Linked DNA regions of Arenibacter algicola. The protein of the gene in region 2 interacts with the protein of the main gene of each other region in a pairwise test. Links are inferred from orthologs where the notes say so. Each region holds a gene or a part of one and is shown on either strand. Other genes may lie near its edges.

Region 1 (9,795 bases), on a different replicon or contig from region 2:
TAATCACTTAAAGTAGCTGGTTTTTAATTTAATAACTCAAATATATAGAAATTATTACCACAATTTACCACAAAATACCACTTTGTTAATAAATTGCCTACTTTATCGACAAACGACACCTCAAATGCGTCTCAAAAATTTCACCGGACCAATGCAACAAAAAATCTTTCAACAAAAAATTATCATTAAATATCACCGTTCCAAAAACTTGTCTATACTTGCATAATAATGAAATGCCTATATTTGCCAACTAAGATTAGAAGCTGTCCTTAATGGAAAAAAAGATAATTAAAGAGGGAAAATACCGATATATTGAAATGGGTGAAGGAACACCTATTATAATACTACACGGTCTTATGGGTGGTTTGAGTAATTTTCATGGGGTTATGAATCATTTTCCACCTAAAGGTTACAAGGTATTGGTACCCGAGCTTCCTATATACGATATGCCATTGCTCAAGACCAATGTAAAGAGCTTTGCTAAATTTTTGGAAGGATTTATAGAACACAAGGATCTTAAAGATGTAATTCTTCTAGGCAATTCACTTGGCGGACATATTGGCCTACTGCATACCAAGTTATACCCAAAAAAGGTAAAGGCGCTTGTAATTACAGGTAGTTCCGGACTTTATGAAAGCGCAATGGGTGATGGTTATCCCAAGCGTGGCGACTATGAATTTATAAAGAAAAAAGCTCAAGACGTATTTTATGATCCCGAAGTTGCCACCAAGGAAATTGTAGACGAAGTCTTTGCTACGGTAAACGACCGAATTAAACTGGTAAAAACTCTGGCCATCGCAAAAAGTGCCATTAGACACAACATGTCCAAAGATTTACCACATATGTTGACCCCTACCTGTATCATATGGGGCAAAAATGACAGTGTTACCCCTCCCAATGTGGCAGAAGAATTCCATGAACTACTTCCTGATTCCGATCTATACTGGATCGAAAAGTGCGGGCATGCCCCAATGATGGAACATCCACAGGAATTTAACACTGTACTTGACGCCTGGCTGGAAAAAAGAAATTTCTAAACTAGAGTTAAGTTATAAACCTCTAAAAGCGAACAAATGAAAATTAAGTCGGCCGACTTTGTTATGAGTAATTCCAACGTAGCAAATTGCCCTAAGGAACATTTGCCGGAATACGCATTTATTGGTCGCTCCAATGTAGGAAAGTCCTCCTTGATCAACATGCTCACCCAAAGAAAAAGTTTGGCCAAAACATCTGGTAGGCCAGGAAAGACACAACTTATAAATCACTTTAAAATAAACGAAAACTGGTTTTTGGTAGATCTACCCGGTTATGGTTATGCCCGTGTATCCAAAAAAGATAAAAAAACCTTTCAAAAATATATCACCGACTACTTTATAGAGCGCCAGCAATTGGTATGTGCATTTATTTTGATCGATATAAGACATGAACCTCAAAAAGTGGACATGGAATTTTTGGAATGGATGGGAGAAAACCAGATTCCGTTCTGCATGATTTTCACCAAAGCGGATAAATTGAAACCTAAAGCCATAGAAAACCATGTCAATGCCTATATCAAGGAATTATTGGAAGGAGTTTGGGAAGAGGCTCCCAATTATTTCGTTACCTCCTCTACCAACGGTATGGGTCAAGAAGAATTACTAAGCTTTATTGACGAATTAAACACCAATTTCTTCAAGGCATTGACCTAAAGTAACTTTCTGATTACCAGAAATTTGATCTAGGATAACTTTGCCCGTATGGCCAAAATTAGATCTTCTTGACTTTTCATGTCATTTATCTCTCCTTTGCGGAGAAACACTTGAAGCTTACCCTCTTTTAAAATGAAGACCTGTGGAAAGGACTCCCTATCCTGTTTTTCGTTAGGATAGCGCTTTTTAAACTCGTCCAGATGTAGAAATTCCATTTCCAGACCAGATCCTTTCCTAAACTCCTTCCATTTCTTATGTTCAGAAAAAAAGCCAAAGGTTATGGCACATAGGTTACAATTGTAAGTGTTGGGGTCCAAGATTTTATGTATACTGTCCAAAAGGGCATTACCCAAGCCGGAATTGGCATTGTATACAAACACAAGAGGCTTTGTTAGGGTACCATCCATCATTACAAATTAAGAATCTCTATCAGCAATTTAGTCGGTAAACACCGAAACTACTTAAAGGAATAGCTCTAAAACCAAGATACAGGCAAGAAACTTGATCGGTGCCTATTTTTTTAACTCCAATTTTTCTGCAAAATAATCGCAAAAATCCTTCATGGTTGCCGTCATTTTTTCATCCTGGGTAGCCTTCATAAAAGTGTCGGACAAGGAAACCAGGGTTTGATGAAAAAAAACTTTCATTTCATCTACCGGCATATCCTTGGTCCATAGATCAATCTTTAAAGATTCCTGGTTCTTACTATCCCATACGGACAATAGCATTGCCTTGGCTTTTTCATTGTCTATACCCCCATCCTGGGCGGACCACCATAGCTCTTCAGGGACCCTATTTTCGTCCAATCCAACTCGTAACGTAATTTCTGATGTATGTAGTTTTGCCATTGCTTTGTTTTTTGATTTGTATTAACTCTTACAGCTTTCTTGGCTTATACCCCGACCTTTTGAAAAGTTCTTCCTCAGGTAGGGTCAACATTTCCTGTAAAGTAATATTATTGTTATCCATAAAGGCCTTGACTATTTGCCAACCTAAATATCGCCCTATTTTACCAGGTGACTCGTTGTCCAATTCCAATTCAAACTTGGAAAAAGGAGCTGGATCCAAAAATCTTGGTCCCAATTTACTATTGGTGCTGTACAACAATTCGCGTTCAATAAAATAGCGCCAAACCTGCTCTTCGTTCACTGCTGCCCAATCCAACTCATCCGGTGTATAGCCTATAATAACAGCTTCATTTTTTTGGGGCATAAGCTGCTGCATTAAATACAGTTCTTTACCGTAATAAACAAGTTGCGATAAAAAAGTACGGTCGCGCGGTGGTGCCACAACAGCTTTGGCAAATGCACTTGCCACGTCGCGGGTCATGTATTGTTTATCCAAATCGTTAGCGATATATTTGGAAATACCTTGATAAAATTTATGGGAACTTCCTAAGTAGTTATCAAGACCAACAAGAAGCAAGCTATCCGTTAGAATAATTCTATTATTATAATCTACCTCCGAGGTAACCGTAACAACCTTTGGTATTGTATAATTAGGAAAATAATATTTTATATACTTAAACAACCACTCCATATCTTCCTTTTCACTTTCAAAGTCGGGGAAAGATTTTCCTACTTCATCCATAACTTCTACTTGTAGGGTATCCTGTAATTTGGCCACCCAAATGCTATCCGGATAATTGGCAGGGAAAAGATAGGGGTACTTTTCTTTTAGAATAGGAATATCCAAAGGTTTAGCTTCTGCAAACTCCCTATCAAATCTGTAAACCTTTAAATCTACGTTTATTTTAGAGACCTCATCGGCCAATTTATCGCTGCGATCACAACTGCAAAAAATAATAATTGGGATTAAAACAAGGAATATGGCCTTTCGCATTCTAAAGTAATTCGGTTAATGTTTTAAATATTAAACTCTAGGCTTTATTTTTACGGTGCAAAGTTAAGTTTTTAAACCTTATAAATTGTTCATATGCAGACCGAAAAAGTTATAGACCACATTGTAACATGGTTACAGGAATATGCCAACAACGCAAATATAAAGGGATTTGTAATCGGAATTTCCGGAGGTATAGATTCCGCGGTAACCTCTACCCTATGCGCGAGAACAGGACTACAACTTTTATGTTTGGAAATGCCCATACACCAGGCCGAAAGCCAAGTTACCCGTGCATCCGAACATATAAAATGGCTAAAAAAGAACTATAACAATGTTGAAAGACTACAGGTAAACCTTACACCCACTTTTGATAGTTTGGTAGATGCATTGCCCGCCGTTGACAATGAAGAGGATAGGTTTATGTCCTTGGCCAATACCAGGGCCAGATTAAGAATGACCACCTTATATTACTTTGCTGCCCTAAACAAACTGCTGGTAGCTGGTACCGGGAACAAGGTGGAAGATTTCGGCGTAGGCTTCTACACCAAATATGGAGATGGCGGTGTAGACTTAAGTCCGATTGCCGATCTACTAAAAACCGAAGTCTACGAAATTGCCAAGGTCCTTGGCGTTAACGAGGACATTATTAAGGCCGCACCCACCGATGGACTATGGGGCGACGACAGAACGGACGAAGACCAAATAGGAGCATCCTATCCAGAATTGGAATGGGCCATGCAAATGGACGAAGAAGGAAAAGCGGAGACGGATTTTTCTGATAGGCAAAAAGAGGTTTTTCAGATATACAAAAGATTTAACCGCGCAAACAGACATAAGATGGTTCCAATTCCTGTTTGTGAAATACCAAATTCGTTAAAATGAACCTCTCACCTAAGAACCAAGTGATTAAATCGAAAAAACATGTGAAAATTTTCCGTTTTGGATAAAAAAGTGAAGCTTTGCTTATCGAATTAGATATTTTAACCCTACATTGCATGTCAGTATTTTTAGACATGATTATTGATGTTGAAATCTAGAAAAATAACCTAAAATGATCAAAATTTTAATTGCTGATAATCATCCTATAGTACGGATGGGCGTAAAACAAGTCTTGGATTCGGTTTCCGATATTCAAGTTATCGCCGATGCATCTACCACCACGGAATTATTCAACAAACTGGAACTTTTTACCCCGGACGTAATTCTTCTGGAAATGGACATCCCCGAAATTAATGGCATTGCAACCCTTAGAAAAATAAAAAAGGAATACCCCAATATACGGGTTTTGATCTATAGCGGTCAGTCTGAAGATGTTTATGCCCTAAGTACTATCCGTGCAGGAGCTTTTGGCTACTTATCCAAAACATCGGAAATAGATTACATAATAAGCGCTATACGAAAAGTTAGCGAGGGCAATATGTTTATTACCAACGAATTGGCACAACGCCTTGCTTTTGATGAAGGCACACAAAAACCAAGAAGGTTCTTTAGAAAACTTTCCACAAGGGAGGTAGAAGTCCTTAAGCTCTTGGCCAGTGGTAAGCGAAACAAAGAAGTAGCACAAGGCTTGGATCTAAACGAAAAAACGGTCAGCACCTATAAGGCGCGCTTAATGCGTAAACTAAATGTTGACAACCTAGTGGATTTATTACAGCAGGCCAAAGCTTTGGAACTGTACTAGATATAATAACCAATCAAGAATAAAAAAGACTGATTTCCTAATAAATAGGACTTCAGTCTTTTTTTATCCACTCTATTCCGAAATCCTAAGAAAGAACCCTGTTGAGCTTTTTGTTCAACAATACATTGAGTTGTATATAATTCATAATCTCTTCCAAGGTTTCCATATTTCCTTCCTGTTTATTTAAGGTGTTCTCCTGAAGGGAACCTATCCTCTTTTTAATCAAGTAGCATCTCAACGTTAAAATGGTTTCGCTTACCAATTGGGAAATCCCTACTTTTTTATCTTTCGGATATATATCCTTTTCTTCCCAGCGATGCAGAACGTACTTTTCTTCTTCCATTAAAATTGAAGAAATTTCCGATGCCAGTTCTTGGTCCAAATTTGCAATAAAGTTGGTAATGGAAAAAATTTCCTTCTCATTAAGGTCTTCCATCAATCTATAATAAATATTTCTGAACTGCTCATTGGCAAGCTCAATTTCATCGTCCTGTAAATCGAGATATATCTTTTCGTAAACTTTGGCCTCCAGAGATTCCGGCTCCAGTTCCAAGTCGCCCTTTTCATTTTCCTTTAAAACCAAATCCTCGAATTGTTGTTCCATATCCCCATAAAGCAGCAACACCTCTATAATCTTACGCTCTAGCTCGTATTGCACATCTACCTTCTGTCTTAATGGTTCGTTCTTGACCACATCAAAGGCCTGCTGCTCCTGTTTTATCTTTTTATTGGCATCCGATACATCCTTTTTCCCAATCTGCGCCAAGGTATTGAACAAAACCGCCTCGGAAATATTCATAATCTGTGCACACTCCTGTATATAGATTTCCTTCTGTATCCTATCTGGAATTTTAGAAATACTATTAACAATATCCCTAACCGTATCCGCTCTTTTGATAGGGTCGTTGGCTGCTTCCTCTACCAACAAAGAAGCTTTGAACTGAATAAAGTCCTTGGAATTCTCCTGTAGGTATAGCACCACATCCTCATAGTCATTGTTCTTGGAAAAACTATCAGGGTCTTCCCCTTCCGGAAAGGTACATACTTTAACGTTCATCCCCTGTTCCAGAATAAGGTCTATTCCCCTAAGCGAAGCCCGTAATCCAGCCGCATCGCCATCGAACAAAACGGTTATATTCTTGGTGAGCCTATTGATCAATCTGATCTGATCTGAAGTCAAAGCCGTACCACTGGAAGAAACTACATTGTGAATACCCCTTTGGTACATCTGAATAACATCCGTATACCCTTCTACCAAGTAACAGTTGTCTTCCTTGGCAATAGCCTGCTTTGCATGGTAGATGCCATATAGCACCTTGCTTTTGTGGTAAATATCACTTTCCGGGGAATTTAAGTATTTGGCCGCCTTTTTATCATTCGTCAATATCCTGCCCCCAAAACCAAGCACCCTACCACTCATGCTGTGTATAGGAAACATAACTCGCCCTTTAAACCTATCAAAGGTCTTTTTGTTATCCTTGTCGGCCGCATCGTCCTTGACAATAGTAAGGCCCGTTTTCTCCAAATAATTTAATTGATACCCCTTGTTGAGGGCTGCTTTGGTAAAACCGTCCCACTGATCCAAACAATAGCCCAGATCAAACTTCTTGATGGTATCATCCGTAAAGCCACGTTCCTTAAAATAACTTAGACCAATGGCCTTGCCCTGCTCCCTTTCCCATAAGACCTCCGAGAAATATTTCTGGGCAAATTCAGAAACCAGATACATACTTTCCCGTTCATTGGTCTGTTCTTTCTGTTCGTTGCTCAGCTCTGTTTCCTCAATTTCAATATTGTACTTTCTGGCCAAATATTTAATAGCCTCAGGATAGGAAAAATGTTCGTGCTCCATCAAAAAAGCTACAACATTCCCTCCCTTACCACTACTAAAATCCTTCCATATCTGTTTTACCGGCGAGACCATGAAGCTAGGGCTACGCTCATCGGTAAAAGGACTTAGCCCCTTAAAGTTGGAGCCCGATTTCTTTAATTGCACAAAATCCCCTATGACCTCCTCCAAACGGGCTGATTCATATACTTTATCTATAGTGGTTTTTGAAATCAATCTTTACATTTTTTAGAAGGTTAAAGATAGTACTTTAAGGTCTGTTGTAAAAAGGAAAACCATGCTTGTAAAAGAAATATTGCTAAATTGCGATTTCCATTTAGAAGAATAAACCAATAGGAAATGATATTATTTCTAGGAACCAAACCCGGAAAAACAACTTCAAAATTGCTTCAAAATGTGGCCTGTCCCTACTGCGGCAATAAGGACACCTTAACAGCAGTAACAAGTACCACCCATTTTCACCTTTTCTGGATTTCCCTTTTTAGAGTGGGCTCCTTTTCCTCCATAAGCTGTTCCCATTGCAAAAGAACTTATTACCAGGATGAATTTACCGAAGAAATGCAACGCGGTATAGATACCGGAAAGAGCCTGGAACAAACCAACTAATATTAATTCAATTATCACAAACCAAAGTGTGGTCGGAAACCGATTTCATACTGATTACAGAGTTAAAGACTTACTTTTTACGGTCTACCACATAGTTCACCATAAGTTTAAGCGAACTTTTATATTCAGAATCTGGATAGGCATCCAATAAGGCCAAGGCTTCTTCCTTGTAGGCCAGCATTTTTTTTACGGCATATTCAAGACCACCGTTCGCTTTTACAAAAGCAATGACTTCCTTGACCCGTTTTTTATCCTTGTTGTGATTCTTAATGGAATTGATCAACCATTTTTTTTCCGTCTTGGAACATTTATTAAGAACATATATCAAGGGCAGGGTCATTTTTTGTTCCTTGATGTCGATACCCGTAGGCTTGCCAATTCTTTCCTCCCCGTAATCGAACAGATCATCCTTGATTTGAAAGGCCATACCTATGAGCTCCCCAAATTTCCTAAAAGTTTCCACATCCGGAGAATCCGGCTTTACAGAACAGGCCCCCAGACTACAGCAAGCAGCGATCAAGGTTGCTGTCTTCTGCCTTATAATTTCATAATATACCTCCTCGGTAATGTCCAAACGCCTTGCCTTCTCAATTTGCAGCAATTCTCCCTCACTCATTTCACGTACAGCGACAGAAATAATTTTAAGTAGATCAAAATCACCATTATCTATAGACAGCAGAAGGCCTTTGGAAAGAAGATAATCCCCAACCAATACAGCAATTTTATTCTTCCATAAAGCATTTACAGAAAAGAAGCCACGGCGTTTGTTGCTATCGTCTACCACATCGTCATGTACCAAGGTGGCCGTATGTATGAGCTCAATGACCGATGCACCCCTATAGGTCCTTTCGTTTACCTCACCATTGTTTAACATTTTCGCCGTAAGAAAGACGAACATTGGGCGCATCTGCTTCCCTTTTCTGTTAACGATATAGTAAGTAATCCTATTTAATAAGGCAACCTTGGAAGACATGGATTCATAAAACTTTTTTTCAAAAAGTTCCATTTCCTGATTAATCGGTTCCTTTATTTGGGATACAATTTTCAAGGGATTATTTAAGCTGTTTTGGATTGCTAGTTCAGTTGCGTAAAATTAGGTAAAAAAACATAGTAATTAACAGCCAACAATGGTAATGTAACCCTAAATTATAGATTTCAGCGAATTTGCATAAGGGATTGACACGAGTAAAAGTTGCCTTGCCTCGGACCAGGATTCTCTAAGATTTATTGGCCAACTGCCCACAGGCCGCATCAATATCCTTGCCCCTGGAACGTCTTACGGTAACCGTTATGCCATTTTGCTCCAAAGTTCTGACATACATTTCAATGGCAGTATTATTTGCCTGTTGAAAATCCCCATCGTCTATAGGGTTGTACTCTATAAGGTTAACCTTGGAGGGGGCAAACCTGCAGAAATCCACCAAGGCATTGGCATCCCTTTGGGTGTTGTTAATACCTTCCCAAACCACATATTCATAGGTTATTCTACTTTTTGTCTTTTGGTACCAATATTCAAGTGCCTCCCTTAGGTCGGCCAAGGTAAAAGTTGCGTTAAAGGGCATTATGGAAGTCCTTATTTCATCTATGGCAGAATGCAAGGAAACAGCCAATTTAAATTTCACTTCCTCGTCCGCCATTTTACGTATCATTTTTGGAACACCTGAAGTAGACACGGTAATGCGCTTGGGAGACATCCCCAATCCTTCAGGAGAGGTTATCTTATCAATTGCCTTAAGTACATTGTTATAATTCATCAAGGGCTCTCCCATACCCATAAAAACAATATTGCTCAAAGGACGATCAAAATATAACCTGCTCTCATTATCAATGGCCACTACCTGGTCATAAATCTCGTCCGGGTTAAGATTTCTCATCCGCTTTAGTCGGGCAGTAGCACAAAATTTACAATCCAAACTGCAGCCCACTTGACTGGACACACAGGCGGTTGTTCTGGTCTTGGTAGGAATTAACACAGATTCCACTATGAGATCATCGTGTAGGCGAACTGCATTTTTAATGGTTCCGTCACTACTTCGTTGCATTTGATCCACCTTAATGTGGTTGATCACAAAATTATCCTCCAACATCTGCCTGGTTTCTTTGGAAATATTGGTCATATCCTCAAAGGT
Region 2 (10,700 bases):
GTGTTGATACCTAAAATCCCTTTCTGAACATTGCCATATTCCATAATGTCCTCCACTACTTTTTTCGCAATATTGCTGGGCACTGCAAAGGAATATCCTACATAGGAACCTGTTTGTGATGTAATGGCAGTATTGATACCAATAAGGTCGCCATTGGTGTTTACCAAAGCTCCACCACTGTTTCCAGGGTTTACGGCTGCATCTGTCTGAATGAACGACTGATCCAAACTGGCCAAGGCCCTGGCTTTGGCACTAACTATCCCGGCTGTAACCGTGGAGGTTAGATTAAAAGGGTTTCCTACGGCCAAGACCCATTCTCCCACCTTGGTGTTGTCCGAGTCCCCAAAAGCCAGATAAGGCAGTTGCCTGTCGACATCTATTTTTATCAGGGCAATATCAGAATTAGGGTCGGTACCGATCAATTCGGCATCGTAGGTTTTATTATTATTTAGAGTAACCTGCAGTTGATCGGCATTGGAGATTACATGGTTATTGGTAACAATATAGCCATCCTGTGAGATGATTACCCCGGAACCAGTACCGACTTGAGGGGTCTGACTGCCGCTATAACCGTAGAAATATTCCATGATGCTGGATGGACCCTTGCTCACGGTAACATTTTTAACGTGTACAACGGCATTAACGGTGTTCTGGGCAGCCATAGTAAAATCTACTTCATTGATGCCCGCACCCTTTGCGGAAGTAGGGGTGAAACTGGATGAAATCATCTTTGCTCCACTGTCCTCCTGTATTACTGCATAATTTGGTTTCTCTAAAAAAAGTTTGTAAGCACCTAGTGTAATAGCACCTGCAAAAACAGAGACCAATAATAAACTTCCAAATTTCTTCATAAAAACATTTTTTTAATTTGCTAAAGTAAAATTAACACAATTCTATAGCAATTATTTGGCTTTAACGAGTTTTTAACTGATAAATAAACCTTAATAAAATTATATCTTTGCTTTATAAATTACAATATGCAACTGAATTTCTTTAAATACCAAGGAACTGGAAATGACTTTGTCATGATCGATAACCGCAAAGAGTTTTTTCCAAAGGAAAATGTTGGCTTGGTCTCTTTTTTATGTGATAGAAGATTTGGCATTGGTGCCGATGGACTCATTTTACTGGAAAATGACGAGGACACTGATTTTAAAATGGTCTATTATAATTCTGATGGCAGACAGGGTACTATGTGCGGTAATGGAGGCAGGTGTATTGTGGCCTTTGCCCATTATTTGGGGGTTGTGGACCAAAATACATCATTTATGGCGGTAGACGGACTTCATAATGCGATTATTGCAAATGGTATTGTTAGTTTGGAGATGCAGAATGTAAAGGAAATAAAGGAAAAGTCCAATTCATTATTTCTCAATACAGGTTCCCCGCACCATGTTCAGTTGGTAGACGGACTTAAGGATTTTGATGTCCGCAAGGAAGGTGCAAAGCTTCGTTATGGTTTGTACGGTGAACAAGGAAGCAATATCAACTTTGTAGATCAGGCCACGGAGGATACCTTTAATGTAAGGACCTATGAGCGGGGAGTGGAAGATGAGACCTTTTCCTGTGGAACCGGGGTAACTGCCGTTGCGTTGGCCATGCATCATTCCGGGAAGACCAATAAGGATTCCGTAAAGATCATTACCCCTGGGGGCAATCTACAGGTGAAATTTAAAAGCAATGCAAATGGATACGATAATATATGGTTGACAGGTCCGGCACAACTCGTTTTTAAAGGGGAGATAAATGTTGAGTCTTAAAGGGGAACAGATTTACCTAAGGGCCTTGGAGCCCAAAGATTTGGATTTCCTATATGATTTGGAGAACAATCCCGAGATATGGGAAATAAGCGGCACCACTGCACCCTATTCCAAACACGTGTTACAACTTTACCTGGAAAATGCCCATAAAGATATATATGAGGTAAAACAATTGCGATTGTGTATTTGCAATTTGGAAGGCACTGTAATGGGTTTAATTGATTTATTTGATTTTGACCCCAAGAATTTGAGAGTGGGAATGGGTATTATTGTTAGCCGGAAGGGGGATAGAAACAAAGGGGTTGGTGCTGAAGCCATAGAGATATTAACCAATTATGCCTTTTTGGTATTGGGAATGAGACAGGTTTATGTGAATGTAATGGAGGAAAACGCTCCTAGCATACATTTGTTTTCAAAACTGGGGTTTGAGAAAGTTGGAGTTAAAAAAGATTGGATTTACTCCAATGGAGTTTATAAAAATGAAATCTTGTTTCAAAAGATAAATAGCTAATGTATATAAAGAGAATTTTATTGGTTATCGTCATTGCCGGAATGTTGGTGGGAGGTGCATTCGCCTTTATGGTTTATAGGGCCTTCTTTGTGCCCAATACGCAATTTGGCAATGAAGTTGCCTATGTATTTATACCTTCAAATTCGGACTTCCAAGAAGTTAAGTCTATTATGGAACCCCTTTTGAAGGATCTGAAAACTTTTGAATCCGCAGCGGATAAAAAAGGCTACAGCACCAATATAAAAGCAGGAAAATATGCCATAAAAAAGGGGATGAGCAATAACGATATTGTCAACTCGCTGAGAAGTGGCAATATTCCCGTAAAAGTTGCTTTTAACAACCAGGAGAATCTGGCGGATCTGGCGGGTAGGATATCGCTTCAGATCGAGGCGGATAGTACAGCTTTATTGAGTGCCTTTGGGGAGCTGGATTTTCTAAAAGCAAATGGGTTTAATGATAAAACGGCACTTTCCATGTATATTCCAAACAGCTATGAGTTTTTCTGGAATACTTCTGCGGAGGGATTTAGGGAAAGGATGTTGAAGGAATACAAAAGGTTTTGGAACGAAGAACGTATAGCCAAATCGAAATCCCTGGGACTAAACTCCTCACAGGTCATTACCTTGGCATCCATTGTACATAAAGAGACGGCAAAAGTAGATGAGCGGCCTAGGGTGGCAGGTGTATATCTAAACCGATTGGCTACGGGGATGTTGCTACAGGCCGATCCAACAGTGATTTATGCCATTAAATTGCATACGGGGAATTTTGATACCATTATAAAAAGAGTGTTGTATAAAGATCTGGAACTGGATTCGCCCTATAATACCTATAAATACGGAGGTTTGCCTCCAGGACCAATTGCCATGCCCGATATTTCGGCCATAGATGCTGTTTTAAATCCGGAAAAACATGACTATTATTATTTTGTGGCGAATGTGGAAGATTTTGGTTATCACAAGTTTGCAAAGACATTGACGCAGCATAACCGAAATAAGGAGCAGTATGTCCGGTGGATAAACAGTCAAAAGATAAACCGCTGAACCACTGATCCTTATTTCTGTGTTATTTATCCAATAATCATAACATTTTATACAAAGTTGCGTTAAAATAGGTCTGTTTTTAAAAATCGGGCATATCTTTGTAAAGTGAAATTTAAGCAAACCCTTTTTGGTTATAAGTCTTAAGAAAACAAATGTATGAGAAAGTGGACAAGTTATTTGTTCCCCGTTATCATGATTTTTATTCTTGTAAGTTATGGGTTTAGGCCAGTTAAAATGGTGCTTCCCGAGGCTTTTAGAGTAGATGGACCTACCGAAGTTTTGTTTCCCAAACACAGAACTGTTTTAAAAACGAATATGGCTGCGCCACCTTTTTTAGGAACATCCTACAACGGGTTTAAAGAGGCTTTAGCCTTTAAGGAATCTCAAGGAAATTATTTTACCACCAATGCCTTAGGTTATCTAGGAAAATATCAATTTGGTATAGGTACCCTAGAGTTGCTAGGCGTTTACAACGCTACATTGTTTCTTAACGATCCAATATTGCAGGAGAGGGTATTTCATACCAATCTTTCCAGAAATAAGTGGATTCTGAGAAGGGATATTAAACGTTTTGTTGGTTTGGTAATTAATGGTCAGGAGATTACGGAATCGGGTATACTGGCAGCTGCACATTTGGCAGGAGCAGGGAATGTAAAAAAGTATTTAAGATCTAATGGTGAATTAAATGTAGATGATGACTTTGGGTCATCTGTTTCCTACTATATCAAGAAATTTTCCGGATACGATATTTCCCATGTAACCCCCAAGAAAAATCCTAGAATATAAAGAATTTGTAATTATGAAAATGGAAAGACCCTAGCAAAATGTTAGGGTTTTTTTATGCGTGAATAATAAAAATAGTGGGTCTCTTGTGAAGGTCAACAGACATTCTCTGCCAATCCATCACTTTTTTTGTAGCGATGAACTCTGTGGGCAATGTTATGTCGCAGGCAATGCAAACCAAGGTTTGAGGAGAAAGTGTTTTTATTAATTCGGCCAAAAGTTTATCGTTTCTGTAGGGTGTTTCAATAAAAATTTGGGATTGATCAAAATCTCTGGATAGTTTTTCAAATCTCTTGATGCTCTTTTTTCTTTCCCCGGCTTCAATAGGCAAATAGCCATTGAAAGCAAAACTTTGACCGTTTAGACCACTGGCCATTAAGGCCAATAAAATAGAGGAGGGGCCTACCAGCGGTACTACCTGTACTCCTTTTTGATGGGCAATACTCACGATATCGGCACCGGGATCGGCAATTCCCGGGCAACCAGCTTCCGATATAATGCCTACATTATAACCTTCAAAACAAGGGTCCAAAAAAGTGGGAAGTATTTCTGGTTCCGTAAATTTGTTAAGTACATTGATATGTAGACTTGGCTGCGATTTTTTGGAACTGATCTTTTTTATAAAGTGCCTAGCCGTTTTTTCATTTTCAACTATGTAATGATCAATTTGTTCAATGGTCCTTTTGATGGATATGGGCAGAACTTCCAAGGGCTCGTTATCGCCCAGGGTGGTTGGGATTAAATATAATTTTCCAATATTGCCCATTGTTTGGTCCATAGGGATTAGGTTATTTATGAATTATGTCCTGTGCAATAAGGTTGCATGCCGCATCAATTAATTGAAATACTTCTTCAAATTCATCTTCCCCTCCATAATAGGGGTCTGGAACTTCTTTGCTGGTAACGTTTGATCTATGAAGTAATAAATTAACTTTGGCAATCGCGTTTTCATTTTCGGCCAGGGCAACAATGTTTTCGTAATTACTTCTATCCATAGCGTAAATCAGATCATATTCGTCAAAATCTTTGGCGGTGAATTGCCTGCATCGCTGCTGACTAATGTCTATTCCATATTTTTTAGCTATTGATATGGATCTGCTATCGGGTTTTTTTCCAATATGGTAACTGGCGGTACCCGCAGAATCCACATGTATGGTTTCCTTGTCCAATTTGCTTTTTAAAATACCCTCGGCCAATGGTGACCTACATATATTCCCCAAACAGACCATAAGGACTTTGGTTCTCATGGCAATGGAGGTTTTAAGAAAACTTCTTGGTTAGATCGTCTATATATTTTCGGAACTGCTTGTCGGTCTCTGCAAGATTGTCTACGGTCTTACAGGCGTGTAGCACTGTAGCGTGGTCTCTTTTTCCAATTTGTGACCCAATACTTGCCAATGAGGCTTTGGTGAATTTTTTCGCAAAGAACATTGCCAATTGTCTGGCCTGTACAATATGTCTTTTTCTTGTTTTTGACTGTAGAGTGGCCACATCCATTTCGAAATAGTCGGAAACTACCTTTTGGATATAATCAATGGATACCTCCCTCTTGGTGTTTTTAACGAATTTCTCCACTACCAATTGGGCCAATTCCAGAGTAACTTCTTTCTTGTTGAAGGAAGATTGGGCAATCAAGGAAATAATTGCTCCTTCCAATTCCCTGATATTGGTTTTTATGTGCTTGGCAACGTAGTCTATAATGTCGTCTGGCATTTCTACACCATCCCGATACAATTTATTTTTTAAAATCGATATCCTTGTTTCGTAGTCAGGTGTTTGGAGCTCGGCAGATAATCCCCATTTAAATCGGGAAAGCAAACGCTGTTCAATGTCCTGCATATCAACAGGGGCTTTGTCCGAAGTTAGGATAACCTGTTTGCCGTTTTGGTGCAAATGATTGAAAATATGGAAGAACACATCCTGAGTTCCCGATTTTCCCGATAAAAATTGCACGTCATCAATGATGAGCACATCTATCAACTGATAGAAATGAATAAAATCGTTTCTAGTATTTTTCTTTACCGATTCAATATATTGTTGGGTAAATTTCTCAGCAGAGATATATAATACGGTCCTTTCTGGATATTTATCCTTGATTTCCACGCCTATGGCATGGGCCAAATGTGTTTTTCCCAAACCTACACCGCCAAACACTAATAATGGATTAAAGGAAGTTCCCCCAGGTTTGTTGGCAACGGCCATTCCTGCCGATCTAGCCAATCGGTTGGAGTCGCCTTCCAAGAAATTATCAAAATTATAACTTGGGTTTAATTGGGATTCAATCTTTATGTTTCTGATCCCAGGTATTACAAATGGATTTTTTAATTCCGGATTTTTGGATTTTATGGCCACGTCCAATTCCTGAGGCTCTACATGGGATCTATTGGAACTAGGTATTTTTTCTGTAAAAGGTTCCCGATTGCCATAGGTGTTTTCCATTTTAATGATGTACACCAATTTAGCGGTCTCACCCAATTCTTTGGTAAGGGCTACTTTTAATAGTTTAACATAGTGCTCTTCCAGCCATTCATAAAAAAATTTACTGGGAACTTGAATGCTCAGGGCATTATCGGAAAGCTTAACAGGTTTAATTGGCTCGAACCAAGTTTTGAATGCCTGCGGTTGGATATTGTCTTTTATAAAGTCCAAACAATGGTTCCATACGGACGTTGCAGTAACACTCATTTTTAATGTTTTCTTTTTTTGGTTAGTGTAAATTACGGATGATATTCTGCCAGGTTAAATGGGACTATCAAGTGGGCAAATATGTGAACAAATATTCTAAAAAAAAAATCCAAAGTGGTTGAATTTTCTCTTTTTTTTTCTCATGTTGTACCACATTATTTTCACACTTTTAAATATAAAGGTTTTACACGGAATAACATGGATTTTAATGAATTTTCTTTTAGGGTCAGGTATGGCGAAACAGATCAAATGGGAGTAGTTTATCACGGGAATTACGCGCAATATCTGGAGATGGGACGGGTTGAGTGGCTAAGGTCCATGGGCATTTCCTACAAAAAGATGGAGGAAAACGGAATAATGTTGCCTGTAATTTCTTTAAGCATTTTATTTAAGAAATCGGCAGTATATGACGATCTTTTAACAGTTACCACCTATATCCGTAAGCGGCCTATGGTAAGAATAGAATTTGACTATGAAATACGAAATGAGGCCAAAGAATTGTTAATAGAAGCCAACACGGTTCTGGCATTTATGGATATGAAAACCAATAAGCCCATAAAATGTCCAGATTATATTCTGGATAACCTAGACATCTAATTTTTTAATTTTTACGGGATACATTGCTGTAAAAACATTTTCGGTAAGAAGGGCGTCGTTTTTTCTAACCGAAATCTCGATTTTGCAATCCATTTCCATTTTCTGGCTAACAATTTCCATTTGATGCTGCTTTAAGGTGCGCATAACCTTGTCCATTTCCGAATATTCAAAACAAAGCAAATATCGTTGCTGAAGTGTTTTTTCTATTATATCCGCCGAATCCAGTGCCATTTGTGCCGCTGTCCTATAAGCGGATATCAATCCTCCTACCCCTAGTTTTGTACCTCCAAAGACACGGGCCACGGCAACTAGGACATTGGTTACTCCAAAAGACTGTATTTGGCCGTATATGGGCATTCCTGCGGAATTATTGGGTTCACCATCGTCATTGGCCCTGTAATTAACATCTTCAACTCCCAACTGCCAGGCATAGCATACATGGTTGGCGGTATGATGTTGTTTTCTGAGTTCTTCAATAATGGGTTTTACCTCGTCCTCATGCAGTATCGGGTAGGCGTAACCAAAAAACTTGCTTTTCCGTTCTTTGAACAAAATTTCCTCCGAAGGTGTGTTTAAGGTTTTGTAAACGTCCAAATCCATATGGTTCTATTAAAAAAAAGCTACTAGAAGAATACTGATAATCGCTAGTGTAATTCCCATCCAATTTTTTATGCTGATGCGTTCTTTAAAGAGAACTACCCCCAACAAGGTAGAGAACATAACTATGGCCACATTGTTTATGGTGAAAACAGAGGCACTATTTAGATTTTCGTGCTGTAGTGCGCGCAACAGATAAAATATCGAAAAATAATTTAGAATGCCCAAGGTAATTCCGCCGAGAATGGTCGTTAAATTGGGAGCCAACCATTTTTTAAAGGCTTTGATCGTAATAAAAATCAGCCCTGTAGTTGCGGCAGAACCAAAAACCACCGCAGAGAATAAAGGAAACTCCTCCTTGGGGACCAAGGTCTCCTCCAAATACTTAATACTGGTATCTATTACCCCGGAACCAATAAAAACCAAGGTGGGCAATAGAATGATATTCTTCTTTAAGGGGACATCCTTTTCCTTGATAGAGGCAAAGTATACGGCAGCCAGGGCCAATAGTATACCTACGGATTTCAAAGCCCCCAGTTTTTCATTGTAGACAAACAGCCCAAATATGACCGGAATTACCAAGGACATTTTAGTAGCGACCGAAGCCACCGAGACACCACTTTTTTGCGAGGTGGCGGCCATGAGGTTAAATACAAGTATGAACAATATTCCCAAAACCAAAGTTCCCAGAAACCATGGTTTTGCAGGTATTTCCAGCAACTCTATTTTTTTTTCGTAGAAAAACATTCCTACCGCGGAGGCTACTATATAGTTGATTATGATGGCGTAAAGAGTTTGGATCCTAAAGGTATCATACAGTTTGAAAACCACAAAAATTAAGCTGGAAAACAGTATACTTAAGGCTAGATCCAACATGTTATAGTCGTTCCTTTAAATTAACCACATCTTCCTTGCCTACAATTAGATTCCATGTCTTTATGCCCAATTCCCTGGCTGCATCCGTATTTTCCTTGGTGTCGTCTATAAAGAGTGTATCCTTGGGTTCCAATCTATTTTGCTCCAGAACATATTGAAATATTTCGTGGTTCGGTTTTCTCAATTGGATTTCATGTGATAAATAAAACTGCTCAAACGAACTTTTAAATCGCCCAAAACTTTCATTGCCCATGATCTTGATTACGTGAGGAATATGCAAGGCATTGGTGTTGCTTAAAAGGAAAAGCCTATAACTGTTCTCCTTTGCCAAGTTCTCCAAAAAGTTTAGGCGATATTCTGGAAAATCCAACAACATGGAATTCCAAATATCGGTTATCGCTTGGGGGCCAAGGTGTGGGAAATCAGGTTGCAGTCTCTCCACAAATTCCTGAGGACTAATTTTGCCTACTTCGAAGTCTTCATTAATAGTGTGGTATTTAGGTAAAAATTTTTGGATACCATTATCTTGAAGTGCTCTAAAAACTACCTGTTTGTCCAGGTTGATGAAGATGTCCCCAAAATCGAATATGATGTTTTTAATCATGTTTTAAGAGTGTTAATATGTCAGATTCTATTTGCGTTTCACTTTGAAGAACACCTTGAATCCTAGGAGATTCCAAGCCTTCCCCAAATTGACTCTTGCCCTTAAAAATTCTAGCCTCGTCCCATAAATCGGAGTCTATAAAGCTTTGTAGTGTTTGTGCCCCTCCTTCAATGATAACACTTATAATTTCATGCTTATGTAGGATGGTACAAATTTGGGTTGCCAAATTATTTTCAAAATCGATAGCCTCATATAAAATTCCCTGATGTGGAATTTTGGGACATTGGGCGGTTATAATGATGGTTTTTACGCTTCCATCCAGAACATGATGTTTATTGTTGATTTTCAAATCCCTGTCCAAAACAATTCTAATCGGATTCCGGCCTTTCCAATGACGAACGTTTAACTTGGGGTTATCTACCAATACTGTGTTGGTGCCAACCAAAATGGCCTGTTCCTGACTGCGCCATAGGTGGACCAGTTGTTGGGAGTAAGGATTGCTGATCCAGTAAGGTTCGGGATTGTCACTTCTTTTATCTTGGGCGGGAGCTATGAAGCCATCGGCCGTTTCTGCCCATTTCAAAATAATATAAGGTCTTTTTTTGGTATGGGAGGTTAGGAACCGTTTATGGTGTTCCGTGCATTCTTTTTCCAGTACACCCACAGTGACATTGCAGCCTGCAGCTTTTAATTTTTCAATGCCTTTGCCGGCAACTTTGTCATGTGGATCCAAAAGGCCTATAACAACATTCGGAATTTGATGCTTAACAATAAGGTCTGCACATGGAGGCGTTTTTCCATAATGGGAACATGGTTCCAGGGTAACATATAGGGTGGCTTTACTTAAAAGCGCCTTGTCCTTTACGGAATTTATGGCATTCACCTCGGCGTGGGAGCCACCATAGGGACTGGTGTAGCCCTCTCCTATAATTTTGTCTCCATACACAATAACACTGCCCACCATGGGATTGGGAAAGGTAGTTCCCAGGCCATTTTTGGCGAGCTGTATACATCTTGAAATATATTTTTCGTGTATCTTCACTTCGTAAAAATAGAACAATATAAGTAGATTATTGGTAATCATATGTTAGTCACTACCATAAGGGAAATTCAACCCAAAGACAATGAGAATGTTGCCAGGGTAATAAGAAAAGTTTTGGAGGACCTTGGCGTTCCTAAAGTGGGTACGGCCTATGCCGATAAAGCATTGGATCAAATGTTTGAAAATTATGACGTACCACGGG

The links.
Region 1: the proteins of dnaA (region 2) and nadE interact in binary tests that used the Escherichia coli proteins (3 or more experiments, as listed by UniProt). The link is inferred for Arenibacter algicola from one-to-one orthologs.

The regions. Positions count from the first base shown.
Region 1 is NZ_JPOO01000001.1:977,629-987,423, reverse strand. Bases 2,574-5,517 are described here. They hold nadE (NAD(+) synthase), read left to right. Parts: upstream 2,574-3,623; coding sequence 3,624-4,412; downstream 4,413-5,517. Other genes in these bases: dnaG (DNA primase), read right to left, coding at 5,297-5,517; U735_RS0104205 (response regulator), read left to right, coding at 4,582-5,211; gldB (gliding motility lipoprotein GldB), read right to left, coding at 2,574-3,530. Also shown: division/cell wall cluster transcriptional repressor MraZ, read right to left, coding at 1-7; U735_RS0104235 (alpha/beta fold hydrolase), read left to right, coding at 273-1,037; yihA (ribosome biogenesis GTP-binding protein YihA/YsxC), read left to right, coding at 1,074-1,688; U735_RS0104225 (GTPase), read right to left, coding at 1,718-2,068; gliding motility protein GldC, read right to left, coding at 2,201-2,536; more of gldB, read right to left, coding at 2,565-2,573; more of dnaG, read right to left, coding at 5,518-7,276; U735_RS0104195 (zinc-ribbon domain-containing protein), read left to right, coding at 7,400-7,666; U735_RS0104190 (polyprenyl synthetase family protein), read right to left, coding at 7,737-8,714; 23S rRNA (adenine(2503)-C(2))-methyltransferase RlmN, read right to left, coding at 8,884-9,795. UniProt on the Escherichia coli protein: Catalyzes the ATP-dependent amidation of deamido-NAD to form NAD. Uses ammonia as a nitrogen source.
Region 2 is NZ_JPOO01000003.1:1,005,387-1,016,086, reverse strand. The notes cover bases 4,571-7,452. They hold dnaA (chromosomal replication initiator protein DnaA), read right to left. Parts: upstream 6,783-7,452; coding sequence 5,358-6,782; downstream 4,571-5,357. Other genes in these bases: U735_RS0114630 (IMPACT family protein), read right to left, coding at 7,368-7,452; U735_RS0114635 (acyl-CoA thioesterase), read left to right, coding at 6,981-7,379; U735_RS0114645 (low molecular weight protein-tyrosine-phosphatase), read right to left, coding at 4,886-5,344; U735_RS0114650 (SAM-dependent methyltransferase), read right to left, coding at 4,571-4,875. Outside these bases: U735_RS0114675 (S1C family serine protease), read right to left, coding at 1-851; dapF (diaminopimelate epimerase), read left to right, coding at 978-1,760; U735_RS0114665 (GNAT family N-acetyltransferase), read left to right, coding at 1,747-2,271; endolytic transglycosylase MltG, read left to right, coding at 2,271-3,314; U735_RS0114655 (hypothetical protein), read left to right, coding at 3,471-4,100; more of U735_RS0114650, read right to left, coding at 4,153-4,570; more of U735_RS0114630, read right to left, coding at 7,453-7,979; U735_RS0114625 (DMT family transporter), read right to left, coding at 7,989-8,852; U735_RS0114620 (HAD family hydrolase), read right to left, coding at 8,854-9,456; bifunctional diaminohydroxyphosphoribosylaminopyrimidine deaminase/5-amino-6-(5-phosphoribosylamino)uracil reductase RibD, read right to left, coding at 9,449-10,498; U735_RS0114610 (GNAT family N-acetyltransferase), read left to right, coding at 10,541-10,700. UniProt on the Escherichia coli protein: Plays an essential in the initiation and regulation of chromosomal replication. Binds in an ATP-dependent fashion to the origin of replication (oriC) to initiate formation of the DNA replication initiation complex once per cell cycle.